2 regions of the Streptomyces sp. NPDC057854 genome follow, and region 1 is predicted to be linked to the other one. Evidence: riboswitches for the same ligand, from Rfam matches in the RefSeq annotation. Region 1 holds a riboswitch; the other holds the start of a gene.
What was found. Region 1 has a riboswitch for cyclic di-AMP ahead of ACFVQZ_RS30270 (peptidoglycan DD-metalloendopeptidase family protein). Riboswitches for the same ligand answer to the same signal wherever they lie in the genome.

Region 1 (13,988 bases):
CTGCCCGGCCGGACCGTGCACACCGGCCCGCTGACCGGCTCCGACCACGTGGTGCGGGGCCCCGAGCGGGCCGCGCTGGCGGCCGGCGGGGCGATCGCCGTCGACATGGAGTCCGCCGCCACCCTCCGTACCGCCCGGGCCGTCGGACCCCGGCCCCTTGCCGCCGTACGGGTGGTCGTGGACGCCCCCGAGCACGAACTGGTCCGCATCGGCACCGTACGCGGGGGAATATCGGCCTTCCGTGTCCTGCGTGCCGTCCTTCCCGCCTTCTTCGAATGGCACCGTTCTCTGCTGCTCCCCAGGAGGTGAGCGAGTCATGGCCATGCCGCTCCGTCAGTCCGTCCGGGTCGGGACCTATCTCCTCGAACAGAAGCTCCGCAAGCGGGACAAGTTCCCGCTCATCGTCGAACTGGAGCCGCTCTACGCCTGCAACCTCAAGTGCGAGGGCTGCGGCAAGATCCAGCACCCGGCCGGCGTCCTCAAGCAGCGGATGCCGGTCGCCCAGGCGGTCGGCGCCGTCCTGGAGTCCGGCGCCCCGATGGTCTCCATCGCCGGCGGCGAACCCCTGATGCACCCGCAGATCCACGAGATCGTGCGCCAGCTCGTCGCCCGGCGGAAGTACGTCTTCCTCTGCACCAACGCGATGCTGCTGCGCAAGAAGCTCGCCGACTTCACGCCGTCCCCCTATTTCGCCTTCGCCGTCCACATCGACGGACTGCGCGAACGCCACGACGAGTCCGTGGCGAAGGAGGGCGTGTTCGACGAGGCCGTCGCCGCGATCAAGGAGGCCAAGCGGCGCGGATTCCGGGTCACCACGAATTCCACGTTCTTCAACACCGACACTCCGCAGACGATCATCGAGGTGCTGAACTTCCTCAACGACGACCTCCAGGTCGACGAGATGATGATCTCCCCGGCCTACGCCTACGAGAAGGCCCCCGACCAGGAGCACTTCCTCGGCGTCGAACAGACCAGGGAGCTCTTCCGGAAGGCGTTCGCCGGCGGCAACCGGCGCCGCTGGCGGCTCAACCACTCGCCGCTCTTCCTCGACTTCCTCGAAGGCAAGGCCGACTTCCCGTGCACCGCCTGGGCGATCCCCAACTACTCCCTCTTCGGCTGGCAGCGCCCCTGCTACCTGATGAGCGACGGGTACGTCCCCACCTACCGCGAACTCGTCGAGGAGACCGACTGGGACAAGTACGGCCGCGGCAAGGACCCGCGGTGCGCCAACTGCATGGCGCACTGCGGCTACGAACCGACCGCCGTCCTCGCCACCATGGGCTCGCTCAAGGAGTCGCTGCGGGCGGTCCGCGAGACCGTCCAGGGGAGCTGAGGGGCGCACCATGACCGACGGGTTCGACCTGCGGGCCCTGCTCGCCGAGCGCGGCGGCGAGCGGTACGCGCTGCACGCCCGCCACCTCAACCCGCAGCTGCCCCGGATGCTGCACACCATCGGCTTCGACAAGGTCTACGAGCGGGCCGCCGGCGCCCACTTCTGGGACGCCGACGGCAACGACCACCTCGACATGCTCGCCGGCTTCGGCGTCATGGGCCTCGGCCGGCACCACCCCGTCGTCCGCAAGGCCCTGCACGACGTCCTCGACGCGGACCTGCCGGACCTCACCCGCTTCGACTGCCCGCCGCTGCCCGGACTGCTCGCCGAGCGGCTGCTCGCCCACAGCCCCCACCTCGACCGGGTCTTCTTCGGCAACAGCGGCACCGAGGCCGTCGAGACCGCGCTGAAGTTCGCCCGGTACGCCACCGGCCGGCCCAGGGTCGTCTACTGCGACCACGCCTTCCACGGGCTCACCACCGGCGCCCTCTCCGTCAACGGCGAGAAGGGCTTCAGGGCCGGCTTCGACCCGCTGCTGCCCGACACTGCGATCGCGCTCGGCGACCTCGACGCCCTGGAGCGCGAGCTCCGCAGGGGCGACGTGGCCGCCTTCGTGGTCGAGCCGATCCAGGGCAAGGGCGTCCACGAGGCCCCGCCCGGCTTCCTCGCCGCCGCGCAGGCGCTGCTGCGCCGGCACGGGGCGCTGCTGATCGCCGACGAGGTGCAGACCGGCCTCGGCCGGACCGGCGACTTCTACGCGTACCAGCACGAGGACGGCGTCGAGCCGGACCTGGTGTGCGTGGCGAAGGCGCTCTCCGGCGGGTACGTGCCGGTGGGCGCCACCCTCGGCCGCGACTGGATCTTCAAGAAGGTCTACTCCTCGATGGACCGGGTCCTGGTGCACTCGGCCAGCTTCGGCTCCAACGCCCAGGCGATGGCGGCCGGGCTCGCGGTGCTGTCGGTGATGGAGTCCGAGGGGACGGTCGCGCACGTGCGGCGGGTCGGCGGGCTGCTGAAGGGCCGGCTGGAGGAGCTGGTGCCCCGGTACGAGCTGCTGCACGCGGTGCGGGGCCGGGGGCTGATGATCGGGATCGAGTTCGGCCGGCCGAGCTCGCTGGCGCTGCGCGGCCGGTGGGCGATGCTCCAGACGGCCCGCAAGGGGCTCTTCGCGCAGATGGTGGTGGTGCCGCTGCTCCAGCGGCACCGGATCCTCACCCAGGTCTCCGGCGACCACTTGGAGGTGATCAAGCTGATCCCGCCGCTGGTGATCGACGAGGCGGACGTGGACCGCTTCGTGACCGCGTTCACGGCGGTGATGGAGGACGCCCACGGCGGCGGGGGACTGCTGTGGGACTTCGGGAAGACACTGGTCAAGCAGGCGGTCGCGCAGCGCTGAGCCGTCCGCATCCGAAGGTTTTTGCCTCTGGGGCAAGAAACTTGCCTCAGAGGCACGATCCTGGCGGAATGGACGCATGGACCACGTCCCCCGGGGCTCCGCCCCGGAAACCGCCGCCCCCGAGCTCGTGCCCGACGTCGCCCCGCAGCTGCGGGCCCTGCGCCGGCGCCGGGGGCTCACCCTGGAGGCCGCCGCCCAGCGCGCCGGGCTCTCCCCGGCGCACCTCTCGCGGCTGGAGACCGGGAACCGGCAGCCGTCGCTGCCGATGCTGCTGGCCCTCGCCCGTATCTACGGTACGACGGTCGCCGAGCTGCTGGGGGAGGCCCCGCCCGAGCGCGACCCGGTGATCCGGGCCGGGCGGTCCGAGCCGGTCGAGGCGGACGGCTGGATCTACCGGCAGGCTGGCGGCGCCGGGCGCGCCCTGCAGTGCCTCCGCGTGCACGTGCCGTACGCCACCCGGGCCGACATCGTGCGCGTCCACCCCGGCGAGGAGTGGCTGCACGTCCTCGACGGACAGGTCCGGCTCGCGCTCGGCGAGACCGTGCATCTGCTCGATCCCGGGGACAGCGCGCACTTCGACTCGCTCACCCCGCACCGGATCGGCGCGGCCGGCCGCGCCGGCGCCGAGGTGCTGTTCGTCCACACCCTCCTGCAGAGCCCCGCCGCCGAACTGTGCCTGGGCGGCGGCGCCCCGCATTCCCGCTGAACCCCGAAGGGTTGACCGACATGTCCGACAAGTCAGCGCATTCCCGTCCGGTCACCGGAGAGGAGCGCGGGGAGGGCCGCTTCCCCAAGGGGCTGGTGCTCCGCCTCTTCGCGTACCTGGTCGCCGGCCACCTCTTCGCCGCCTTCCTCTACCTGCTCTTCATGCTCGGCGGGCAGAACCAGTAAGCGGTCCCGGGGCGCTCACGCCTCCGTCAGGAACCGCTCGCGCAGCCGCTCGCGGGTCTCGGGCGCCAGCTTCAGGCCCTCCGCGAGGTAGACGTCCACGGACCCCCAGGTCGCGTCGATCGTCTCGAAGGCGGCCCGCAGGTACTCCACCCGCGCGTCGAACAGCGGGCTCAGCAGCTCCACCACCTCGGGCGCCATCCCGTCCCGGGCGGTGGGGCTACGGCGCACCTTGTAGCGGCGGTGCGGGGCGTCGGACTTCACGTAGTCGGCCTCGATCGCCGCGCGCTCCACGCCCAGGGCGAGCAGGGTGATCGCGATCGAGAGCCCGGCGCGGTCCTTGCCGGCCGCGCAGTGCATCAGGGCCGGGACGGCGTCGTCGGCGAGGGCGTGCAGCACCCGGCTGTGCTCGGCGGTCCGCTCCACGACCATCCTGCGGTACGAGGTGATCATCCGCTCCGCGGCCCTGCCCTCGCCCAGCAGCCCGCGCAGGGTGTCGAGGTCGCCCTCCCGGACCAGCCGCCAGAACTCCTTGCCGTCGGCCGGGTCGCTCAGCGGTATGTTCACGTTCCGTACGCCCGGGAGCTCCACGTCGGGCCCCTCCACCTTGGCGTCGGCGGCGTTGCGGAAGTCGAAGACGGTGTGCAGGCCGAGGCCGGCGAGGAAGGCCGCGTCGGACTCGGTGGCGTCGGCGAGGTGGCCGCTGCGGAACAGGGTGCCGGGCCGGACGGCGCGTCCGTCCGTCGTCGGCAGGCCGCCCACGTCCCGGAAGTTGCGGACCTCCGCGAGCTCGGGCTCGCCGGGCTCGAAGGGCGACTGGACCTGCGGCAGCTGTTGCGTCACGGATGCTCCTGGGGGTAGGCGTTCGCGGGGCGGGGAACGAGATCGGTTCCCCCCGCAATCATCCCGGCGCCGGGGGGTGCGGCGCACCCCCCTGAGCAGCAATGGGCGATCTGTCCGTATTGGGATGCTTGGGATAACCCGCCCTGGTTGAGGGGGAGATGGCGTCCGGCGCGTGAGCAGCGTCATAGAAGTGACGGATCGTGGCCGACCGCCCGGACCAATCCCCCTCCGCGAAAAGGGAATCGAGGGTCCGTCATCCACGGAGGGTGACCGGAATTCCGGGCTCGAAGATCGCCCCGGAATGCCCGGAGAATTCGGCGGCTTGTTCGCGCCGACCCCGCTCGTCTAGCGTCGCCGTCAATCCGGTCGGACCGCCGAATCCTGCCACCGTCCGGAATTCGACCCCATCCCATCGCACGGCAGGAGCGGGGGACCCAAGGAAGTACGCCGGTCCCGCGAACGCAGGACGGCTCGGGGTGAAGCCGCGTGAGAAACGCGGCCGGGCATCTCCAGTCCGAACCCGACAGCTCACCTCGCAGGCGCCGGAGAGGAATTCGCCATGCCCGCGAAGGGTAAGCACCGCCGTCCGAAGTCCACCCTGATCACCCGTGGCCTGGTCGCCGCCGGCACCGGTGGCGCCGTCGTCGCCCTGCCGCTCATCGGCGCCACCGGGGCCCACGCCGCCGAGCAGGCCGCCCCGGCCGCCGCCCCCGCCGCCGTCGTGAGCGCCGCCGCGCAGGTCCAGGCCGCCGCGCCCGCCGCCGCCCCGGCCGCGAAGGCCGCCGCTCCGAAGACGTACTCCGTCGTCGCCGGCGACTACCTGTCCAAGATCGCCGCCGAGCAGGGCGTCGCCGGCGGCTGGCAGAAGCTCTACGCGGACAACCGCCAGGTCGTCGGCGAGGACCCGTCGCTGATCCTGCCGGGCATGAAGCTCACCCTCGGCGCCAAGAACACCGCCAAGGCCGCCGCGCCGAAGGCCGCCGCCGAGGCCGCCCCGAAGGCCGCCGCGAAGACCGAGCGCAAGGCCGCCCCGAAGGCCGAGCGCAAGGCCGTCCAGAAGACGCGGTCCGCCGGCGAGCAGACCCGCGCCACCCGCTCCACCGAGCGCGCCGCCGCCCCGGCCGCCGCGCAGCCCGCCTCCTCCGGCTGGGTCGCCCCCGTCACCGGCGGCGTCTCCACCCCGTACCGCGCCTCCGGCTCCATGTGGTCCTCCGGCTACCACACCGGCGCCGACTTCATCGCCTCCTCCGGCACCACCGTCCGCGCCGTCGGCGCCGGCACGGTCGTCTCCGCCGGCTGGAGCGGCGCGTACGGCAACGAGGTCGTCATCAAGCACGCCGACGGCAACTACTCGCAGTACGCCCACCTCTCCTCCCTCGCCGTCTCCGCCGGCCAGTCGGTCAGCGGCGGCCAGCAGATCGGCCTCTCCGGCTCCACGGGCAACTCCACCGGCCCGCACCTGCACTTCGAGATCCGCACCTCGCCGAGCTACGGCGCCGACATCGACCCGCTGGCCTACCTGCGCCAGCACGGCGTCTCCATCTGACGCACCCCCGTCCGGACGCGGTCCGGCCGGCCCCGGCGGAGGCCCGGCACCCCCTGGTGCCGGGCCTCCGCCCTATTCCGGCTTGGCACATTCTTTATCGGTGGCATATATCACCCACCGTCAACCCCTCCTTACGGTCGCGTAGGACACACCCGAAAGGGGAGGATGTGCTGCCGTGGCAGACGATTCGAGAGAAACAGACAAGAGCGCGTTCGGTGCATTCGGGTCGTACGCGGCGATCGGCGACAGCTTCACGGAAGGCGTCGGAGACCCCGGTCCCGACGGGACCTACGTCGGCTGGGCGGACCGCCTCGCGGTGCTCCTCGCCGACCAGCTGCCGGACCACCAGGAGTTCCGCTACGCCAACCTGGCCGTCCGCGGACGACTCCTCGACCAGATCGTGACCGAGCAGGTGCCCCGGGCCAAGGAGCTCGCGCCCGACCTGGTCACCTTCTGCGCCGGCGGCAACGACATCATCCGCCCCGGCACCGACCCCGACGACGTCGCCGAGCGCTTCGAGCGGGCCGTGCGCGACCTCACCTCCGCCGTCGGCACCGTCATGGTCACCACCGGCTTCGACACCCGCGGCGTACCCGTGCTCAAGCACCTGCGCGGCAAGATCGCCACGTACACCGCCCACGTCCGCGCCATCGCCGACCGCTACGACTGCCCGGTCCTCGACCTGTGGTCGCTGCGGTCGGTCCAGGACCGGCGCGCCTGGGACGACGACCGGCTGCACCTCTCGCCCGAGGGGCACACCCGGGTCGCGCTGCGCGCCGCGCAGGTCCTCGGCCTGCCGGTGCCCGCCGACCCCGACCAGGAGTGGCCGCCGCTGCCCGCCCGCGGCCCGCTGGAGGTCCGGCGGGACGACATCCACTGGGCGCGCGAGTACCTCGTGCCGTGGATCGGCCGGCGGCTGCGCGGCGAGAGCTCCGGCGACCACGTCGAGGCCAAGCGTCCCGACCTCATGCCCCTGTAGTCCAGGGGCGGCCGGCGGGGATCCGCTCCAGGACCCCGCCGGCGAACACGTCGTACAGCGGCAGCGTCTCCAGGTGCACGTAGCCGATGTGGCAGTCGCAGACGGCGAGCGGGCAGGCGCGCGGGCGCAGCGCGGCCCGGTACGAGCCGTCGTACAGATTGCCCAGCTCCGCCTTGACGAAGTGGCAGCGCCGCACCGTCCCGTCGCCGTCCACCGACACCACCGACGCGCCGGTCCGGCACGGCAGCCCCACCGAGCGGTGCGGATGCCGGCTGTACGGGAAGAGCGGGTCGATGCCCGTCCACGCCGCCGCCTCCGCGTCGGTGTAGGTGTGCCCCTCGGCCGCGTTCACCCACAGGTAGACGTGGTCGGGCAGCGCGGCCCGCAGCCGCAGCGCCTCCGCGTGGTGCTCGGGCAGCCCCACCACGCCGACGCTGAACCGGACGCCGCGGTCCGCCAGGTCGAGCGCCTTCCCGAGGAAGCGGTCGTACGGGGTCTGGCCCGGGTGGTACGTGCACCACAGGGCCAGCGCGTCCAGGTCGGCCTCGTCGAGCCAGGACGTCCGGCAGCTCAGATTGGTCTGGATCGCGACCCGCTCCACGTGCGGCAGCCGGGACAGCTCCACCAGCGCCCGCCGGTACCAGGAGCGGACCAGCCCCTCGCCCCACGGCGTGAAGAGGATCCGCAGCCGGTCCCCGGTCTGCCCGGCCGCCCAGCCGGTGAACCGCTCCAGCGCCGCCCGGTCCGCCCGCAGCGCCTCCGGGCTGTCCCGCCGCTTGGCGAACGGGCAGTACGGGCAGTCGTAGTCGCAGGAGGCGAGCGGCCCCCGGTACAGCAGCGTCAGGTCCACGCCCGCCCCCTACTTCGGCTCGTACGCGGCCATCGCGGCCCGTACGGCGGGGGAGAACAGCTCCGGACCGAGGCCGTCCGAGTGCGCGAGGCCCTCCGGCGACAGGCGCAGCAGCCCGTCCGGCGCCGACCCGTCCAGCCAGCCGTACCCGGCGAACCGCTCCAGCTCCGGGCCGAAGTCCTCGTGCGCGCCCGACCCGAACCGCTTCTCGTACCCGGCGAGCTCCATGCCCTCGGCCTGCAGCAGCGACTGGAGCAGGTGGCGGCGGCGCGCCTCGCCGCCGTCCACCCACCGGCCCACCTCGGCCCGGGAGAAGTCGGCGGTCTCCGTGTAGGCGTCGATGATCGACCGGATCTCCCGCATGTCGACCGCGTAGTCGAAGGAGTAGTGCAGCGCCGCCGTGTACGAACGCGCGCCGCAGCCCAGGCCGATCATGCCGTCGGTCTGGCAGGCGTAGTCGTCGGGCCCGGCCGGGCCCGCGTCCGCCCGCCGGAACATCCGCATCGACACCTGCTCGTAGCCGTGCGCCAGCAGGTGGTCCCGGCCCCGCCGGTAGAGCCGCAGCCGCCGCTCGTCCCACTCCCGGTCCGACTCGGCCGGGGCCGAGCGGCCGAGCCCGGTCAGCGGGCGCACGTACAGCGGGTACAGGTACAGCTCCTCGGGCCGCCAGGCGAGCGCCGCGTCCAGCGAGTACCGCCAGGTCTCCTCGGTCTGCCCCTCGATGCCGTAGATGAGGTCGATGTTGAGCACCGGCACCGCGGTGTCCCGGATCCGGCCGAGCGCCGCCTCCACGTCCGCGCGGCGCTGCGGCCGGACCGCCGCCCGCGCCTCGGCGTCCACGAAGCTCTGCACCCCGATGCTCAGCCGGGTGGCGCCGCGCGCGGCGAGGACCGCGAGCCGGTCGGCGGTGGCGGTGGCCGGCGAGGTCTCGACGGAGAGCGGCACCGCCCGCAGGTCGGCGCCCATGCGGTGCTCGGCGATGTCGCACAGCCGCTCCAGCTCGGCGGCGGTCAGGAAGGTCGGCGTGCCGCCGCCGAACGCCGCCGTCGCGAACCGCACCGGCGCCGCGTCGCCCAGCGCCTCCCGGACCGCCGCGGCCTGCCGGCCGAGCGCGTCCAGGTAGCGGGTCGTCAGCTCGTCCGGGGCGCCGATCCGGGTGAAGAGGTTGCAGAAGCCGCAGCGGACCTCGCAGAAAGGTATGTGCGCGTACAGCGAGAGGGCGTCCTTCGGCTCGTCCGCCCACAGCGCGGCCAGCTCCGGCCGCTCGGGCAGCGGCCGGTACGCCGTCTTGTGCGGGTAGGCGTAGACGTACGAGCGGTACGGACGCGGGTGCGCGGTGCCGGTCACGCGGCGGCTCCTTCCCGGGGACCGTCCAGCGTGAACTGCGCGTACGGCACCGTCCACACCACCTCGTGGCCGAGCCGGTGGCCCGTGTACCCGTCGTCGCCGTACGCCGTCCCGTGGTCCGAGCAGACGATCGCGAAGCAGCGGCGGCGGGAGGACATCGCGGCGAACAGCCGCCCGATGTGCCGGTCCACGTACTCCAGCGCCGCCGCGTGGGTGGCCCGGGTGTCGCCGGCCTCGCGGCGCGCGCCCGGGGTGTGGAACCAGTTGGGCTGGTGCAGGGCCGCCACGTTCACGAAGAGGAAGAGCCGGCGCCCGGCCGGGAGCGCGGCCACCACCTCCTCCGCCCGCGTCACCTGCGCCTCGAACGAGGTCGGCGACGCCACCCCGAACGACGGCTCCCAGTGGCTCTCCTGGAACAGACCGGGCAGCACCGAGCCGAGCGGCGGCCGCTTGTTGAAGAACCCGACGCCACCCACGCACACCGTGCGGTAACCCTCGGCGGCGAGCGCGGACACCAGGTCGGGGGAGTCGTACACGAAGGTGCCGTCCGCGGTGGTCTCGCTGCCCGCGAACCGGGCCGCGAAGAGCCGCGGATGCGGCCCCGGCACCGCCGGCGTCGGCAGGAAACCGGCGAAGATCGCCTGGTGGGAGGCGTAGGTGAAACTGCCGGGGGCGTGCCGCCGCTCCCACCGCCCGCCCGGCAGGTGCCGGGCCAGGTTCGGGATGCGGCCGGCCGCGGCCAGCTCGGCGGCCACGTCGTACCGGAGGGTGTCGAGGGTGACCAGGAGCAGGTCATGGCTGCCGACGATCTCGTTCATGTCGGGCTGGTTCACGGGGTGGTGCTCGTTCCTGTGGTGCTGGATGTCGGTGTCCCGGAGGCGCGCAGCAGATCGGCGACCTGGGCACCGTACGTGTCCAGGCCCTCCGCGCCGCTGCCGGGGAGGCCGGTGAGGCCGGGCAGGAGGTCCCCGAAGGCGTTGACCTCGCCGACCGCGAAGCGGCGCCAGCCGGCGCCCGGCAGCAGGTCCACGCCGACGCAGCGGGTGCCCGGGAAGGCCGCCGCCGCCCGCTCGCACACGGCGACGGCGTCCTCCCAGCGCCCGCCGGCGGCGGCGATCGCCGCCCGCGCGGCGGCCAGGTCGCCGCGGGCGCCGCCGAGGTGGAGATTGGTCATCGGGGAGCGGCTGGTGCGGACCACGGCGTGCGTGGCGCGCCCGCCGGTCACCACCACCCGCAGGTCGGCGGCCCGGCCGCCCTGCACCGCCTTCGGCAGCCAGCGCTCCACGTGCAGCCCGTCCGGCGCGAGCGCGTCGACCAGGGCGCCGACCTCCCGCGCCCCCGTGTAGCGCCGCACCCGCAGCGAGTTGAAGAGCCGTCCGGCCCCGTCCCGCTCCACCGAGGTGGTCGCCTGCACCCGGCCCCCGGCCGCCGTCTCCAGGGCGAGGACCCCGGAGGCGGAGGAGCCGTGGGCCGGTTTCACGAAGACCCGGCGCAGCCCGGCCGCGGCCGTCAGCGCCACCAGGTCGTCCCAGCCGCGCACCGGCGCCCCGCCGGGGCCCGAGGTCGGCGACGCCGGGACCGGCACCCCGGCGTCGGCGAGCCGGCCGTGGGTGAGCCGCTTGTCGAAGAGGACCGCCGTCTCCGCCGGATCGTCCACCAGCACCGCGCCGGCCCGCGCGGCCTCGGCCGCGAGCCCGGCGACGGCGGCGGTGAACCGCTCGTACCAGAGCCGGCCGCCCTCCACCCGGGCCGGGTCGTCGGCGTCCCGCAGCAGGCGGTCCACCTCCGGCACCTCCCCGGGCGAGTCGACGCGCACGGTCTCGCCCGCCGCGAGGCGGGCCCGGCCGGCCAGCACGTCGAGCCAGGAGACGACCCGCGCCCCGGGCAGCCCGGCGGCGCGCAGCGCGTCCTGGAAGAACGCGACGCGCCGGCCCGCCGGATCGCCGACGACGACGAGGCGCGGGCCGCCGGTCATTCGGCGACGGCGACGTAGCGCCAGACGTCCCCGTCGCCGTCGTCCTCCGGCTCCTGCGGGTCGTCCAGGACCACCCGCACGCCGTGCGGGGCGAGCGCGGCCGTCAGCCGTGCGCCCATCGCCTCAGACAAGTAGTGGTGCGACAGGTCCAGCTCCCGCAGGTGGGTGAGCGGCTGCCCGTCGAGCAGGGCCGCCGCGCCCTCGTCGGTGAGCACGCCCATGCTGAGGTCGAGCCTGTCGAGCCGGGCGACGACCGGCGCGCTCGCCACCGCCGCCGCCACCTGGTCCTCGATGACGCTGTTGCACAGCCCCAGGCTGCGCAGGGCCGGGAACGCCTCGCCGGACAGCAGCGGCGCCAGGTCGGCCGGGGAGGAGTCGCCGCCGTACTCGTCGGTGCCCAGCCACAGTTCCAGGCGCTCCAGGGCGGGCAGGTCGCTGCCGGCGATGCCGCGCACCACCTCGGCGCCGAGCCCGCCGGTCTCCACGACCAGGGTCTCCAGGCCGGTGTGGCGCACCGACGGGAAGGCGAGCCCGCTGCCGCCGCGCACCCCGAGCTCCCGCAGCGCCGGGTAGGCGGCGAGCAGCGGCGTCACGTCGGACTGCACGATCCAGGAGATCTCGCAGTCCTCGACCGTCATGTCCCCGAGGAAGACGGCCTCCAGGCCGGTCAGGCGGTCGTTCGCGGCGATCAGGGCGGTGACGATCCCGGCGGAGGAGGTCTCGTACGCGTCCTCCCAGCCGCCGACCACGATCGCGCGGACCCGGCGGGTGTCGACGCTCTTCAGGAACTGCCCGAACAGGCCGTCCCACTCGGGGTCGTCGGCGTCGCGGTACGTCGGGCCGGACACCCGCCACGCCACCGCCGCGGCGTCGGGGAGGGCGTCGCCCGGCTCGGCGCCGGCGAAGTCGAAGACGGGGAGGCCGTGGAACTCCTCCAGATAGGCCCCAATGGTCATGACGGTGCTCCAGACGACGGACGGCTGTACGGACTGACGGCAAGAGTTCTACCAAGCGGCACTGACAGCGGGGGGCGGCGGGGGCGGGAGCGGACGCGTTGTCAGTGGCGGCCTCTAGCGTCGTTCTCGTGTTCGGGCAGTGGGACCCGGACGGGAAAGGGGAGAGCCATGTACCGGCAGGGGGACGTGCTGATCGTGCCCGTCGACGAGCGGGCCGTGCCCGGCCGGGCGAAGGACGCGCGCGGCGAGCCGAGGGACGGGCGCGGCCGGCTGGTGCTGGCCTTCGGCGAGGTCACCGGGCACGCCCACGCGATCCCGGGGCCCGGCCGGCTGGTGCGCGAGCCGGGGCCGTACGGCCCGTTCCTGCTCGAACTGCCCGAGGGCGGGCGGCTCGTGCACGAGGAGCACGCCACGATCGTCCTGCCGAAGGGCTGGTACCGGGTGGTGCGGCAGCGGGAGTACGTGCCGGGCGCGTACCGGCTCGTGGCGGACTGAGGACAGGGACCGGGGACCAGGGACCGAGACGGAGGGACAGGCAGTGGCAGGCGAGATGGGGGACGGGACGATGAACGACGGGGACATGTACGAGAAGTGGCGGCGTGTCGCCGCGGCCACCGGGCCCGCCGACCGGGCCGCGGTCGAGGACGGCGTCCGGCTGGCCTACGCGAGCGCCGGACTGCCCGCGCCCGCGCGGGTGCTCTGGGCGGACTCGCCGCTCGCCGCCGTCGAACTGGTCGCCGGCCTCACGGACCGGGGGCGGCCGGTGCGCGAGGAGGTGCGGACCCTGCCCTGGGCGGAGGAGCGGCGCCGGCTCCACGACACCCTCGGCCCGGCCGGCTGGACCGCGCACTGGCAGGCCACCGGCGCCCGGCTCTGGGAGCCGACGCGGGCGCTCGCCGAGCGGGTCAGAGCCGCCGTCCTGGAGGCGCTCGACGAGCGCGCTCAGGCCGGCGCGCCCGCCGCGACCGCGGCCCGCGAGCTGCTGTACGACGCGGTGCTCGGCCAGCAGGACGCCGCCTGGCTCGCCGCCTTCGACGGGCACGGGACCCGGCTCGCCGGGCTCGCCGCCGTCGCCGGACAGGCCGGCTGGTGGTGGCCGTACGAGAACGTCGCCGTCGTCTGCGAACGCCCCGTCGCACTGCACCGCGACGAGGCCGGCCGGCTCGACCGCGGCGACGGCCCCGCCCTCGCCCACCGGGACGGCTTCGCCCTCCACGCGTGGCGCGGCATGCCGGTCACCCCCGGCTTCCTCGCCGGGCTCGCCGACCTCGACCCGGAGCGCATCCGCACCGAGGAGAACGCCGAACTCCGCCGCGTCATGCTGGAGTTCTACGGCTACGAGCGCTTCCTCGCCGACTCCGGGGCCCGCCCCGAGGGCCGCGACGAGACGGGCGTGCTCTGGCGGATCGCGCTCGCCGACGACGAGGACGTCGTCATGGTCGAGGTGGTCAACTCGACGCCCGAACCGGACGGCAGCCACCGCACCTACTGGCTCCGCGTGCCGCCCGCCACCCGGACCGCCCGGGAGGGCGTCGCCTGGACCTTCGGCATCGGCGCGGAGGTGTACGAGCCGCTCGTCCAGACCTGAGCGGCCCGGCCGCTGGTACGGAGAGGTGAAGGGCGGCGCCGGTCAGGAGTGGCGCCCGGGAGGCGGCGCCTCCGGGTGCTGGGATGTGCCCGCCGGAGCCACCGGCACCCATCCGTCGAAGGGACCGCCCGTGCCGCACCGCCCCGTGCCCGCCCTCCCGGACCACCGCGTCCGCGCCGCCCGGCTCCTCGCCGCCACCGCCGTCCTCGGCGGGCTGCTCCTGGGCTCCGCCGCGCCCGCCCTGGCCGCCGCGCCGGACCGCTCCGCCCCGCGGGCCGCCGCCCGCT
Region 2 (13,988 bases), on a different contig from region 1:
CACCCGGCGCGGGCTCGCGCGCCGCTGACGGCGTCAGAACCCGCCGGGGGCCCGGGCCGCCGGGTCGTGCCAGCGGACCGCCGGCGGCTGGAGCAGCCACTCGGCACGGGAGGCCGGGCGGGTACCGAACCGGCCGGCCGGCGGCAGGACGTCGTGGCGGGTGCGGGCCGGATCCGCGCCCAGCTCCTCCAGGACCTCCGTGACCTCGGCGAGGAAACCGGGCGGACCGGCCAGGTGCACGTCGTGGTCCGGCCAGCGCCCGCAGGACCGCAGCGCCGTCAGCAGCCGCTCGGTCGCCTGGTCCCGGTGGTGGCGGGGGGCCGCGGTGATCAGGGTGACGCGCAGCCCCGGCAGCCGCGCGGCCAGCCGCTCCAGGTCCGCCCGCCCGTACAGGTACTCGCGGGAGCGCGCCACCATGAAGATCCGGCCCTCGGCCGCCGGGTCCGCGCCGGCCGCCTCCTCCAGCAGCGCCTTGACCGGCGCCCAGCCCGTACCCGCGCATATATAGGTACGGAGCCCGCCCGGCGCCGTCGCCGCCACCGCCGCGCCGCCGGCCGCGCTCAGCCGCAGCGTCTCGCCCGGCCGGACCTCGTCCACCAGCGCCGTGCTCATCGCCCCGCCCCGGACCCGGCTCACGTGCAGGTCGAGCGTGCCGTCCGCGCGGGGCGCGTTGCCGAGCGAGTACGTGCGCCACACGCGCGGCACCCGGAGCGAGCTGACGCCGGCGTACTGGCCCGGGAGATAGGGGAACGGGCGGCGCGGGCGGAGGGTCAGCACCGCCAGGTCGCCGCCGTGCCGCCGGTGCCCGACGACGTCCGCGTCCCACCACGCGGGATCCCCGGCCGCCGCGGACTCCTCCGCGCCCCGCAGCATCAGCTCCGCGACCCGCCCGTACGCCTCCGTCCAGGCCTTCTCCGCCTCCACCGTCCACGCCGACCCCGCCGCGTGCGCGAAGGCGGCCAGCAGGCTCTCGCCGACCGCCGCGTAGAGCGCGGGCGTGGCGAGGAACTTGCGGTGGTCGCGGCCCAGCCGCCCCAGGTAGGCGGCCAGCCCGGGCTCGTCCAGCGCGGTCACCACATAGGTGAGTGCGGCGAACAGCCGGTCCCGCTGCGGGCCCATGTCCTCCGGGAAGAGCTCCCGCACGCCCGGGTTGCGCCAGAACAGGTGCGAGTAGAAGTACGTGACGGCGTGCTCGGCCCGTCTCTCGACGACCGCGAACGTGCTTCTCAGCAAGGGGAGGTCCACGCGGGCAATGTAGGGCACGCGCCGTCACGGCGTGATCACCGGGCGGTGATGACGTCAGGTCGGCCGCGGGGCCGCCGGGGACCGGACGGTACGGTCGGGGCGTGAGTGAAGGACCCGCCCCGACGCCCGGCACGCCCCATGAGCCCCGTACACCCCGTACGCCGGAGGCGTCCGGTACGCCGGGAACGCACCGCACGGACCCCGCCCCGGCCGGCTGCCCGGTCTCCGGAACCGGTGAAGGGCCCGTCCCCGCCCTCTTCAGCTGGGAGTTCGCGAGCGACCCCTACCCGGCGTACGCCTGGCTGCGCGAGCACGCGCCCGTGCACCGCACCACCCTCCCCAGCGGCGTCGAGGCGTGGCTCGTCACCCGGTACGCGGACGCCCGGCAGGCCCTCGCCGACCAGCGGCTCTCCAAGAACCCCGTGCACCACGCCGAACCCGGCAAGACGGGCATCCCGGGCGAGCGCAGCGCCGGCCTGATGACCCACCTGCTCAACATCGACCCGCCGGACCACACCCGGCTGCGGCGGCTCGTGTCCAAGGCGTTCACCCCGCGCCGGGTCGCCGCCTTCGCGCCGCGCGTGCAGGAGCTGGCGGACCGGCTCATCGACTCCTTCGCGGAGCGGGGGAGCGCCGACCTCATCCACGAGTACGCCTTCCCGCTGCCCATCTACGCCATCTGCGACATGCTCGGCGTCCCCGCCGAGGACCAGGACGACTTCCGCGACTGGGCCGGGATGATGATCCGGCACGGCGGAGGACCCCGGGGCGGGGTCGCGCGGTCGGTGAAGAAGATCCGCGGATACCTGGCGGAGCTGATCCACCGCAAGCGGCAGACCCTCGGCGAGGAGGGCGCGGACGACCTCATCTCCGGGCTGATCCGCGCCTCCGACCACGGCGACCACCTCACCGAGGCCGAGGCCGTCGCCATGTGCTTCGTGCTGCTCTTCGCCGGCTTCGAGACGACCATCAACCTCATCGGCAACGGCACCTACGCCCTGCTCCGCAACCCGGAGCAGCGCGCCCTCCTCCAGTCCTCGCTCGCCGCCGGCGAGACCGGGCTCCTGGAGACCGGCGTCGAGGAACTGCTCCGCTACGACGGGCCGGTGGAGCTGGCGACCTGGCGGTACGCCACCACCGACCTCACCCTCGGCGGCCAGGCCGTCCCGGCCGGCGACCCCGTCCTCGTCGTCCTCGCGGCGGCCGACCGCGACCCGGACCGCTTCGGCGCCCCGGACACCCTCGACCTCGCCCGCACCGACAACCAGCACCTCGGGTACGGGCACGGCATCCACTACTGCCTGGGCGCGCCGCTCGCCCGGCTGGAGGGCCAGACCGCGCTCGCCACCCTCCTGACCCGCCTGCCCGACCTGCGGCTCGGCGCCGATCCGGACGAACTGCGGTGGCGCGGCGGGCTCATCATGCGCGGATTGCGCACGCTTCCGGTCGAGTTCACCCCATCCGCACCCCGTCCGCACCCCCGCACGGCGGGTGACGGAGGATCAGAAATGTGATCTTCACGTGATCGCGCGGCCATCGACTTGTGACGGACGTTCGAATGCGGCTACGTTCGCGCCAACGTTCGGCCCGACCCCGGCCGTCCCAGGCGTCACCGCCGACCCGCCGTCACGCGAAAGGCCCCGACATGCTTTCCGGAAACGGACGACACCGTCGACCCCGCCAGGCTCCCGCGATCGTCGTCACCGCCGGAGTGACCGGATCCGCCCTGGCGCTCCCGCTGCTCGCCACCGGATCCGCCTCCGCCGCCGACGCGGCCACCTGGGACCGCGTCGCCGCCTGCGAGTCCGGGGGCCAGTGGAGCGCCAACCTCGGCAACGGGGCCTTCGGCGGGCTCCAGATGACGCAGGAGCTGTGGGAGCGGCACGGCGGACTCGCGTACGCCACCAGCCCCGACCTCGCCAGCCGCGCCCAGCAGATCACCGTCGCCGAGCGGGCCCTGGCCTCCGGCAGCACCGCCTGGGCCACCTGCGCCCCCATCGCCGGCCTGGAGAACGACGGCGAGGCGACCGGCGTGCACCCCGGCCCCGTGGTCCCGCGGGAGGAAGAGGGCGGCGTGGCGCCCGAGTCGAACCGCACCGGCGGCACGCCCGCCGGCACCGACACCGCCACCGCCCCCGCCGAGCGCCCGGCGGCCGGGGAGACCGCGGAGACGTCCGCCCCGGCCACCACGCCGGCCGACTCCACGGGGCGGGCGGAGACCGCGGAGACGGCCGCGGAGACGGAGGAGGCGCGGAAGGCGCCGTCGGGGTCCGCCACGGCCCCGGCGAAGCCCACCTCTCCCACCTCCCCCGACACGTCCACCGCGCCCACGGCCCCCGGGGTCGGCGTCACGCCGCTGCCGGCGACCACCGCGCCCGGCGCCCCGGACGCCTCCACGGGCACGCCCGAGGCCCCGGTCGGCACCCCGGACGGCTCGGGCGCCCCCGTGGCGCCCACCACCCCGGCGGCCCCCGGCACGGAGGGGTCTGACGTGGCGTCGGCCGCGCCCGGGACGGGCAAGCACCGGGGCGAGGCCGCCCCGGAGGAAACCGGCAAGTCGGACACCAGTCAGGAATCCGGGCGACATGCCGCAGCTGCGGACAAGGTCGTATCAACCCCCGTCAACGCGGACGAGGCTGACGCCTACACCGTGCGGCCGGGTGACTCCCTGTCGGAGATCGCGCAGGCGAACGACCTTCCGGGTGGCTGGGATGCCCTCTACGACGCCAACCGCCAGACGGTCGGCACCGACCCGGATCTCATCCTCCCTGGTCAGAGCCTGGAACTGACGGTCCCTTCGTCGGAGAAGTGAGGCCGTTTCAGGGGCGTATGTCCGATTTTGGGAAAGTGAGACATGGGTCTCTTCGCCCCAACTGGCGTGTCACGTCCGCAAACTTTGCTTCCGTCAGCTCTCACCTGCGCAAACGAGGTCTGACGGAGGGCAAGGAAGGGCGTTTTGTCCGTCGTGAGCCTCTTTGAACTTCGAGCACCTGTGTGTCTACGGTCGACACCGCTCGCCACCGCGGGCCCCGTCGACCGAAACGCCGAGTCCTGCCGTCGGCCGCCGGGAACTGTCGTCGCGAAAGCGCCGCAGGCAGGAGTGGGGGACCCAAGGTTCGTGCCGGGCCCGGCCGTCGACAGCGACGGCCGCAGGACCGGCTAGGGGTGAAGCCGCGTGCTAGGACACGCGGCCGGGCGACTCTTCCAGCCCGAACCCGACAGCTCACCTCACAGGCGTCGGTGAAGAGGAAACTCCATGCTGTTCTCCGGCACGGGCAAGCGTCGTCGTCCCTCCAAGGCCACCCGCGTCGTCGCCCTCGTCGGCGTCACCGGCGCGGCCGTCGCCGCCCCGCTGATGGCCGCCGGCACCGCCTCGGCCGCCACCGCCTCCGAGTGGGACCGCGTCGCCCAGTGCGAGTCCGGCGGCAACTGGTCCATCAACACCGGCAACGGCTACTACGGCGGCCTCCAGTTCTCCGCCTCCACGTGGGCCGCGTACGGCGGCACCGCCTACGCCGCCACCGCCGACCAGGCCAGCAAGTCGCAGCAGATCGCCATCGCCGAGAAGGTCCTCGCGGGCCAGGGCAAGGGCGCCTGGCCGAGCTGCGGCGTCGGCCTCTCCTCCGCCTCCTACGACGGCGGCTCCGCCGAGGCCGCTCCGCAGCAGCGGAGCACCCAGCAGCAGAGCACCCAGCAGGCCGCCCCGCGCCAGAGCGCCCCCGAGCGCTCCTCGGAGCAGTCCGCCACCCGCAGCGAGCAGCGCCAGGCCCCGAAGCGCACCGCGCAGGCCGCCCCGCAGGCCGCCGCCAAGAAGACCGTCACCACCCCGACCGGCAAGAAGGTCAAGAAGGGCGACGGCGAGTACAAGGTCGTCGCCGGCGACACCCTCAGCAAGATCGCCGCGGCGCAGGGCGTCGAGGGCGGCTGGGCCGAGCTCTTCGAGCTCAACAAGGACGTCGTCGAGAACGCCGACCTGATCTACCCGGGCCAGCAGCTCCACCTCAAGTAAGGAGCCGCGGTGGCGGTGAGTCCGGCGGCTCACCGGCACCCGACGACCCTCCCGCGGTGACCACCCCGGTCCCGAGCCCCCTTCCCCCGTGGCTCCGGACCGGGGTTCCGGCGTTACCGCCCGGTAGTTCCCGGGTCTTTCGTCCTCCGATGCGTGCTCTTGGGCCCTTTTTCGTCCCAGGGGACGGGCGGTCGGCTGGCCGGAGCGCCGGAGCCGGTTAGGCTCTTGTCGCAAGGCGAACGAGACCTTGCGACCCCTGCGTCACACCTAGCGTCACATCCCAGAAGGAGATGCTCGTGCCGTCCATCGACGTCGTCGTAGCCCGGGAAATCCTGGACTCCCGAGGCAACCCCACGGTCGAGGTCGAGGTCGGCCTCGACGACGGCAGCACCGGCCGTGCTGCCGTGCCGTCCGGTGCCTCCACCGGTGCGTTCGAGGCTCTGGAGCTCCGTGACGGCGACCAGAACCGCTACCTCGGCAAGGGTGTCGAGAAGGCCGTCCTCGCCGTCATCGAGCAGATCGGCCCGGAGCTCGTCGGCTACGACGCCACCGAGCAGCGCCTGATCGACCAGGCCATGTTCGACCTGGACGCCACCCCGGACAAGTCGTCGCTCGGCGCCAACGCCATCCTCGGCGTCTCGCTCGCCGTCGCGCACGCCGCCTCCGAGGCCAGCGACCTCCCGCTCTTCCGCTACCTGGGCGGCCCGAACGCGCACCTGCTGCCCGTTCCGATGATGAACATCCTCAACGGTGGGTCGCACGCCGACTCCAACGTCGACATCCAGGAGTTCATGATCGCCCCGATCGGCGCGGAGTCCTTCTCCGAGGCGCTGCGCTGGGGCACCGAGGTCTACCACACCCTCAAGTCCGTCCTGAAGACCAAGGGCCTGTCCACCGGTCTCGGCGACGAGGGCGGCTTCGCCCCCAACCTCGGCTCCAACCGCGAGGCGCTCGACCTCATCCTGGAGGCCATCAAGCAGGCCGGCTACGTCCCCGGCAAGGACGTCGCCCTCGCCCTGGACGTCGCCGCCTCCGAGTTCTACAAGGACGGCAAGTACCTCTTCGAGGGCAAGGAGCGCTCCGCCGCCGAGATGACGGAGTACTACGAGGAGCTCGTCTCCGCGTACCCGCTCGTCTCCATCGAGGACCCGCTGTTCGAGGACGACTGGGCCGGCTGGAAGGTCATCACCGAGAAGCTCGGCGACAAGGTCCAGCTCGTCGGCGACGACCTCTTCGTCACCAACCCCGAGCGCCTCGCCCGCGGCATCGAGGAGAAGTCCGCCAACGCCCTCCTGGTCAAGGTCAACCAGATCGGCTCGCTGACCGAGACCCTCGACGCCGTCGAGCTCGCCCAGCGCAACGGCTTCAAGTGCATGATGTCCCACCGCTCCGGCGAGACCGAGGACGTCACCATCGCCGACCTCGCCGTCGCCACCAACTGCGGCCAGATCAAGACCGGCGCCCCGGCCCGCTCCGAGCGCGTCGCCAAGTACAACCAGCTGCTGCGCATCGAGGAGATCCTCGACGACGCCGCCGTCTACGCCGGCCGCAGCGCCTTCCCGCGCTTCAAGGGCTGACCTGCCCCGGCACCGCAGTTCCGTCCGTCCCCGCACCCGGTCCCGTACCGTGTGCGGGGACGGACGTGTGAGGGAGACCGGAGACAGGGGAGGCGGCAGGACATGGCCGTGAAGAACGGGGACCGGTTCTCGACCGCGACCCGGCTCAGGCTGATCGGCGAACAGACCGCCGCCCGCGTCTACCGCTCCCAGACCCGGCGCCAGGCCCGCCGCTCCCGGCTCACCGGCCGCGCCGCCTTCCTCGCCCTGGTCGTCTGCTCCCTCGTCGTCGCCCTCGCCTACCCGATACGGAGCTACGTCTCCCAGCAGGGCGAGATCGCCGACCAGGAGCGCAAGGCCGCCGAGGCCGCCCGCCGGGTCGAGGAGCTGCGGGACGAGAAGGCCCGCCTCCAGGACCCCGCGTACGTCCGCCGCCTCGCCCGCGAACACCTCCACTACGTGCTCCCCGGCGAGACCGGCTTCACCGTGAACGACCCCGGGGCGGCCGACCGCCCCCGCGCCGACCAGGGCACGTCCGACCGCCCCTGGTACGACAACCTCTGGGACGGCGTGGACAACGCCGACCGCCGCTGACCGACCCGACTGTAGGACCCACCTTGGAAACGCCCCCTCCGCAGACCGCACGCACCGAGCCCACCGAGGCGGACGTCGCCGCCTTCGAGGCCCAGCTCGGCCGGCCGCCCCGCGGCCTGCGCGCCATCGCGCACCGCTGCCCCTGCGGCAACCCGGACGTCGTCGAGACCGCGCCCCGGCTGCCCGACGGCACCCCCTTCCCGACCACGTACTACCTCACCTGCCCCCGGGCGGCCTCGGCCATCGGCACCCTGGAGGCCAACGGGGTCATGAAGGAGATGCAGGCCCGGCTCGCCACCGACCCGGAGCTCGCCGCCGCCTACCGCGCCGCGCACGAGGACTACCTCGCCCGCCGCGACGCCATCGAGGTCCTGGAGGGCTTCCCCAGCGCCGGCGGCATGCCCGACCGCGTGAAGTGCCTGCACGTCCTCGTCGGCCACGCGCTCGTCGCCGGCCCGGGCGTCAACCCGTTCGGCGACGAGGCCCTGGCCATGCTCCCCGAGTGGTGGGCCAAGGGCCCGTGCGTGAACCCGTGCGCCGAGAAGAAGGAGACCGCGGAATGACCCGGGTCGCCGGAATCGACTGCGGCACCAACTCCATCCGCCTCCTCGTCGCCGACGTGCACCCGGAGACCGGCGAGCTGATCGAGCTGGACCGGCGGATGACGATCGTCCGGCTCGGCCAGGGCGTCGACAAGACCGGCCGGCTCGCCCCCGAGGCGCTGGAGCGGACCTTCGCCGCCTGCCGCGCGTACGCCGCCGTCATCGAGGAGCTGGGCGCCGAGCGGGTCCGCTTCGTCGCCACCTCCGCCTCCCGCGACGCCGAGAACCGGCAGGAGTTCGTCGACGGGGTCGTGTCGATCCTCGGCGTCGAGCCCGAGGTCATCACCGGCGACCAGGAGGCCGCGTTCTCCTTCACCGGCGCCACCGGCGAACTGCGCGGCGACGACCGCCGCCTCGTCGTGGACATCGGCGGCGGCTCCACCGAGTTCGTCGTCGGCAACCGGCACGTCGAGGCCGCCCGCTCCGTCGACATCGGCTGCGTCCGCCTCACCGAGCGGCACGTCCGGCACGACCCGCCGACCGCCGAGGAGGCCGAGGCCATCCGCGCCGACGTGCGCGCCGCCCTCGACCTCGCCGCCGAGACCGTCCCGCTCGACACCGCCGACACCCTCGTCGGCCTGGCCGGCTCCGTCACCACCGTCGCCGCCATCGCCCTCGGGCTGCCGGAGTACGACTCCGAGAAGGTCCACCACTCCCGGATCTCCGCCGCGCAGGTCGCCGAGGTCACCCGCCGGCTCCTCGCCTCCACCCACGACGAGCGGGCCGCGATCCCCGTCGTCCACCCCGGCCGGGTCGACGTCATCGTGGCCGGCGCCCTGGTCCTCCAGGAGATCGTGGAGCGCGTCGGAGCCGCCGAGGTCGTCGTCAGCGAGCACGACATCCTCGATGGGATCGCCCTATCCGTGGCATAGCGGGCAGCTATCGAGGCCCCCGGCGACACCCCGTCGGGAAAGCTTCGTGAAGTTCTTCACAAGGAAAAGGGCCCTGATGGCGCCGAAGGGAGGTCTTCCGGCCTCCCCGGGGGGTCATCAGGGCCCTTTCGCAGGCGCGGAGGCCACTTCGCTCGATGTTTCCATCGTGTGAACGCACCCGCCGGTTCAGCGTTAACGGCGGCTCTCCGGACCAGTTCAGTAGGGGTGAACAACGTTCGCCCCCGCACCCTGGTTCCTTTGCACGACCATGACATGGATCACGTGGGCGGCGGAGTGTAGCAGAGCACCCGCGGAAGCTTGTGAAGGGGCGCACGAGGTGACCCCCGGGGGTGGGTGGATACTCGATGGCATGAGCACCACGGAGCGTCCCAGGATCCTCATCGTAGGCGGCGGGTACGTTGGCCTGTACGCCGCGCGGCGCATCCTCAAGAAGATGCGTTACGCCGAGGCGACCGTCACGGTCGTCGACCCGCGGTCGTACATGACGTACCAGCCCTTCCTCCCCGAAGCCGCCGCCGGCAGCATCTCGCCGCGCCACGTCGTCGTCCCGCTGCGGCGCGTCGTGCGCGGAGCCGAGGTGCTCACCGGCCGGGTCACCACCATCGACCAGGACCGCAAGGTCGCCACGATCGCGCCGCTCGTCGGCGAGGCGTACGAGCTGCCCTTCGACTACCTGGTCATCTCGATGGGTGCCGTCTCCCGCACCTTCCCGATCCCCGGCCTCGCCGAGCAGGGCATCGGCATGAAGGGCATCGAGGAGGCCATCGGGCTGCGCAACCACGTCCTCGAGCAGCTGGACAAGGCCGACTCGACCACCGACGAGGAGGTCCGCCGCAAGGCCCTGACCTTCGTCTTCGTCGGTGGTGGCTTCGCCGGCGCCGAGACCATCGGCGAGGTCGAGGACATGGCCCGCGACGCGGCCAAGTACTACACCAACGTGTCCCGCGAGGACATGCGCTTCATCCTCGTCGACGCCGCCGACAAGATCCTCCCCGAGGTCGGCCCCAAGCTCGGCCAGTACGGCAAGGAGCACCTGGAGAGCCGCGGCATCGAGATCTACCTGGAGACCTCCATGGACTCCTGCGTGGACGGCCACGTCGTGCTCAAGAACGGCCTCGAGGTCGACTCCAGCACCATCGTGTGGACCGCCGGCGTCAAGCCGAACCCGGCGCTCGCCCGCTTCGGCCTGCCGCTCGGCCCCCGCGGCCACGTGGACTGCAACGAGAAGCTCCAGGTCAACGGCCTCGACTACGTCTGGGCCGCCGGCGACAACGCCCAGGTCCCGGACCTCGCCGCCATCAAGGCCGGCGTCCCGGCCGAGCGCGCCTGGTGCCCGCCGAACGCCCAGCACGCCCTGCGCCAGGCCAAGGTCCTCGGCGACAACGTCGTGTCCGGCATGCGCGGTTTCGAGCAGCGCACGTACAGCCACGCCAACAAGGGCGCCGTGGCCGGCCTCGGCCTCCACAAGGGCGTCGCCATGATCGTCATGGGCAAGTTCAAGATCAAGCTCAAGGGCCGTCTCGCCTGGTACATGCACCGTGGCTACCACGGCATGGCGATGCCGACCTTCAACCGCAAGATCCGCGTCTTCGCCGACTGGACCCTCGGCATGTTCCTCAAGCGCGAGGTCGTGTCGCTCGGCGCCATGGAGACGCCGCGCGAGGAGTTCTACGAGGCCGCCAAGCCCGCCCCGGCCCCCGCCGCGGCCCCGGCCCCGGAGAAGGCCAAGGCGTCGTAACACCCCGCAGTACCGAAGGGCCGTCCGTCATCCGTGGTGCGGGCGGCCCTTCGGCGTGCTTTCGGCGCGTTCTGCCGAGTCCTCGCGTCGCGGCGGGATGGGAAATCCCCACCGACGGTGTTCCCTTGATGACGGAAGGACGGCGGACGACAGTCCGGGGCAAGCCACGGAGGTGTGTCACCATGGCCGACGCCGCGACGCGGCTCGCGACTCTCGCCGGGGAACTGCTGGGAAGTCCCCTCCCGGTGCGCCTGCGCGCCTGGGACGGCAGCGAGGCGGGACCCGCGGGAGCCGGTCCGGTTCTCGTGATCAAGGACCGCAGGGCCCTGCGCAGGATGATCTGGAAGCCCGGCGAACTGGGCCTGGCCCGCGCCTGGGTGGCCGGCGAGATCGACGTCGAGGGCGACCTCTACGACGCCCTGGACCGGCTCTCCGGACTGATCTGGGAGCGCGACGGGGAAGCGGCGGGCGGACTGCTCTCCGCCGTCCGCGACCCGCGGATCCGGGCCGCCGGCGCGGCGCTGCTCCGGCTGGCCGGCCCGCTGCCGCCGCCGAAGCCGCCGGCCGAGGAGGTCCGCGCCCGCAGCGGCGGCCGGCACAGCAAGCGCCGCGACCGGCAGGCGATCAGTCACCACTACGACGTCGGCAACGACTTCTACGCCCTGGTCCTCGGCCCGTCGATGGTCTACTCGTGCGCCTACTGGACCGACGGCGGCACCCTGGAGGACGCCCAGCGCGACAAGCTGGACCTGATCGCCCGCAAACTGGCCCTGAAGGAGGGCGACCGGCTGCTCGACGTGGGCTGCGGCTGGGGCTCGATGGCCCTCCACGCCGCCCGCGAGTACGGCGCCCGCGTCGTCGGCATCACCCTCTCCCGCGAGCAGGCCGCCTTCGCCCGCAAGCGGATCGCCGAGGAGGGGCTGACCGACCGGATCGAGATCCGGGTCCAGGACTACCGGGACGTGTCCGACGGGCCGTTCGACGCGATCTCCTCCATCGGCATGGCCGAGCACGTCGGCGCCGTCCGGTACCGCGAGTACGCCGACATCCTGTACGGCCTTCTGAAGCCCGGCGGGCGGCTCCTCAACCACCAGATCGGGCGCCGCCCCGAGCCCGACGAGGAGGCGTACCGGGTCGACCCCTTCATCGACGCGTACGTCTTCCCCGACGGCGAACTCGCCCCCATGGGCCGCACCCTGACGACCCTGGAGGACGCCGGCTTCGAGGTCCGGGACGTCGAGGCGATCCGCGAGCACTACGCGCTGACGCTGCGCCGCTGGGTGGCGAACCTGGAGCGGGACTGGGACCGCGCGGTGCGGCTCACCTCGCCCGGCCGGGCCCGGATCTGGCGGCTCTACATGGCGGCCTCGGCGGTCTCCTTCGAGCGCAACCGGATCGGCGTGAACCAGTTCCTGGCGGTGAAGACGCCCGCCGCCGGGACGAGCGGGCTGCCGCTGCGCTCCCGGGAGTGGACGGAGTAGCGCGAGGGCCGGTGCCCCCTCGGGGACACCGGCCCTCCTTCTCGTACCGCCGGCGCTACTCGGCCTTGATGGCGGTGAGCATGTTCAGCCGGGCGGCGCTGCGGGCCGGCCAGAGCGAGGCCAGCACGCCGACCAGGGCGGCCAGGACCAGGAAGAGTCCGATGCGGTCCCACGGCATGACCAGGCTGTAGCCCGGCAGGCCCGACTCGAAGGTCTTGCCGAGGGCCCAGGCGAGGAAGGTGCCGAGACCGATGCCGACGATCGCGCCGAAGACGGAGATGACCACGGCCTCCAGGCGGACCATGCGCTTCACCCGGCGGCGGTCGAGACCGATCGCGCGGATCATGCCGATCTCCTGCTGCCGCTCGAAGACGGACATCGCGAGGGTGTTGACGACGCCGAGGACGGCGATGATCAGGGCCATCGCGAGCAGGCCGTACATGATGTTGAGCATCAGGTTGATCTGGCCGCCGAGGACGTCGCGGATGTCCTTCTTGTCGAGGACGCTGATGGCCGGGTTGTCGCCCATGGCCTTCATCAGCGCCTGCTCGCCGGCGTCGCCGGCGCCGCCCTCGACGGCGACGTAGATCTCGCGGATGTACTTCTGCGGGTCGTGCGCGTCGAGGAGCTTCGCGTCCATGACGACGGGCGAGAGGGTCTCGGTGCCCTTGTAGAGGGCGGTGACGGTCAGCGTGCCCTTCTTCTTGTCCAGGTACTCGACCGGGACGGTGGAGCCGACCTTCAGACCGCGCTTGGCGGCGGTGTCCTCGGCCACGGCGATCTGGCCCTTGCCGAGGCCGGCCAGCGAGCCCTCCACGTCCTCGAACCGGATGAGCTTCTCGATCTGGCCGGGAGTCACGCCGGAGGCGGCGGTGAACTTCCCGTCGAGTTCGAGGGCGCCGGCCTGCTGCGGGGAGACCGCGGTGACGCCGGGGGCCTTCTCCAGGGCCGCGAGGGCTTCCTTCGACAGGCCGTCGCCGCTGGCCATCGTCACCATGTAGTCGGCCTTGATGCCGTCGACGGTCATCTTGTCGATGGCCTGGCCGCCGCTGACGCCGATCACCGTGAGGCCGGTGACCAGGGTGAGGCCGATGGCGAGCGCGGAGGCGGTGGCGCCGGTGCGGCGCGGGTTGCGGACCGCGTTGAGGCCGGCGAGCTTGCCGGAGATCCCGAAGGCCTTCACGAAGAAGGGGCGGATCAGGGCGATCACGGGCCGGGCCAGGAACGGGATGAGGACGATGACGCCGATGAGGGTGGCGAAGGCGCCGCCCGCGATGATCATGCGGCCTTCGTCGCCGCCCTGGCCGGCGCCGAGCACGATGAGGACGGCGCCGAGGGCGGTGACGGCGGCGCCGATCGCGTTCCGCACGACGAGCGACTTGGTGTTCGGGGTCGCGTGGACGCTGTTCATCGCGGCGACCGGCGGGATCTTCGCGGCGCGGCGGCCGGGCAGCCAGGCGGCGAGCAGGGTGATGAGGACGCCGACGCCGAAGGCGGCGAGGGCCGGGGTGGCGCCCAGGACGAGCTCGCCGTCCGGGACCTTCATCTCGAACGCGGCCATGGCGGAGCGCAGGCCCGCGGCGAGCCCGATGCCGAGGACGTAGCCGACGGCGGAGGCGACCAGGCCGACGATGCCGGCCTCGGCCAGGACGGACCGGGTGATCTGCCGGCGGGAGGCGCCGACGGCGCGCATCAGGGCCAGTTCCTTGGTGCGCTGGGCGACCAGCATGGTGAAGGTGTTGGAGATCAGGAAGACGCCGACGAAGAGCGCGATGCCGGCGAAGCCGAGCAGCATCTGGTTGAGGGTGCCGAGGCTCGACTCGATCTCGCGGGCCTGCTCGTCGGCGAGCTGGGCGCCGGTCTGCGCCGT

Region 2: linked by a shared signal. The riboswitch ahead of ACFVQZ_RS04900 (transglycosylase family protein) and the one ahead of ACFVQZ_RS30270 (peptidoglycan DD-metalloendopeptidase family protein) in region 1 are both predicted to bind cyclic di-AMP.

What each region holds. Positions count from the first base shown of each region.
Region 1 is NZ_JBHVMF010000026.1:24,995-38,982, reverse strand. It holds gene ACFVQZ_RS30300 (1-hydroxy-2-methyl-2-butenyl 4-diphosphate reductase) at 1-309, shown strand, start outside; gene hpnH (adenosyl-hopene transferase HpnH) at 317-1,333, shown strand; gene ACFVQZ_RS30290 (aspartate aminotransferase family protein) at 1,344-2,729, shown strand; gene ACFVQZ_RS30285 (helix-turn-helix transcriptional regulator) at 2,806-3,435, shown strand; gene ACFVQZ_RS30280 (DUF6126 family protein) at 3,456-3,620, shown strand; gene ACFVQZ_RS30275 (tyrosine-protein phosphatase) at 3,636-4,460, opposite strand; cyclic di-AMP (ydaO/yuaA leader) riboswitch at 4,851-5,015, shown strand; gene ACFVQZ_RS30270 (peptidoglycan DD-metalloendopeptidase family protein) at 5,020-6,006, shown strand; gene ACFVQZ_RS30265 (SGNH/GDSL hydrolase family protein) at 6,182-6,985, shown strand; gene ACFVQZ_RS30260 (STM4011 family radical SAM protein) at 6,972-7,835, opposite strand; gene ACFVQZ_RS30255 (STM4012 family radical SAM protein) at 7,845-9,182, opposite strand; gene ACFVQZ_RS30250 (STM4013/SEN3800 family hydrolase) at 9,179-10,000, opposite strand; gene ACFVQZ_RS30245 (STM4014 family protein) at 10,012-11,157, opposite strand; gene ACFVQZ_RS30240 (STM4015 family protein) at 11,154-12,113, opposite strand; gene ACFVQZ_RS30235 (hypothetical protein) at 12,282-12,608, shown strand; gene ACFVQZ_RS30230 (DUF6745 domain-containing protein) at 12,679-13,701, shown strand; gene ACFVQZ_RS30225 (SIMPL domain-containing protein) at 13,832-13,988, shown strand, end outside.
Region 2 is NZ_JBHVMF010000002.1:117,550-131,537, reverse strand. It holds gene ACFVQZ_RS04920 (RrF2 family transcriptional regulator) at 1-28, shown strand, start outside; gene ACFVQZ_RS04915 (globin domain-containing protein) at 34-1,245, opposite strand; gene ACFVQZ_RS04910 (cytochrome P450) at 1,347-2,759, shown strand; gene ACFVQZ_RS04905 (transglycosylase family protein) at 2,957-4,057, shown strand; cyclic di-AMP (ydaO/yuaA leader) riboswitch at 4,322-4,497, shown strand; gene ACFVQZ_RS04900 (transglycosylase family protein) at 4,502-5,254, shown strand; gene eno (phosphopyruvate hydratase) at 5,545-6,831, shown strand; gene ACFVQZ_RS04890 (septum formation initiator family protein) at 6,934-7,404, shown strand; gene ACFVQZ_RS04885 (DUF501 domain-containing protein) at 7,428-7,967, shown strand; gene ACFVQZ_RS04880 (Ppx/GppA phosphatase family protein) at 7,964-8,878, shown strand; gene ACFVQZ_RS04875 (NAD(P)/FAD-dependent oxidoreductase) at 9,249-10,637, shown strand; gene ACFVQZ_RS04870 (class I SAM-dependent methyltransferase) at 10,820-12,118, shown strand; gene ACFVQZ_RS04865 (ABC transporter permease) at 12,174-13,988, opposite strand, start outside.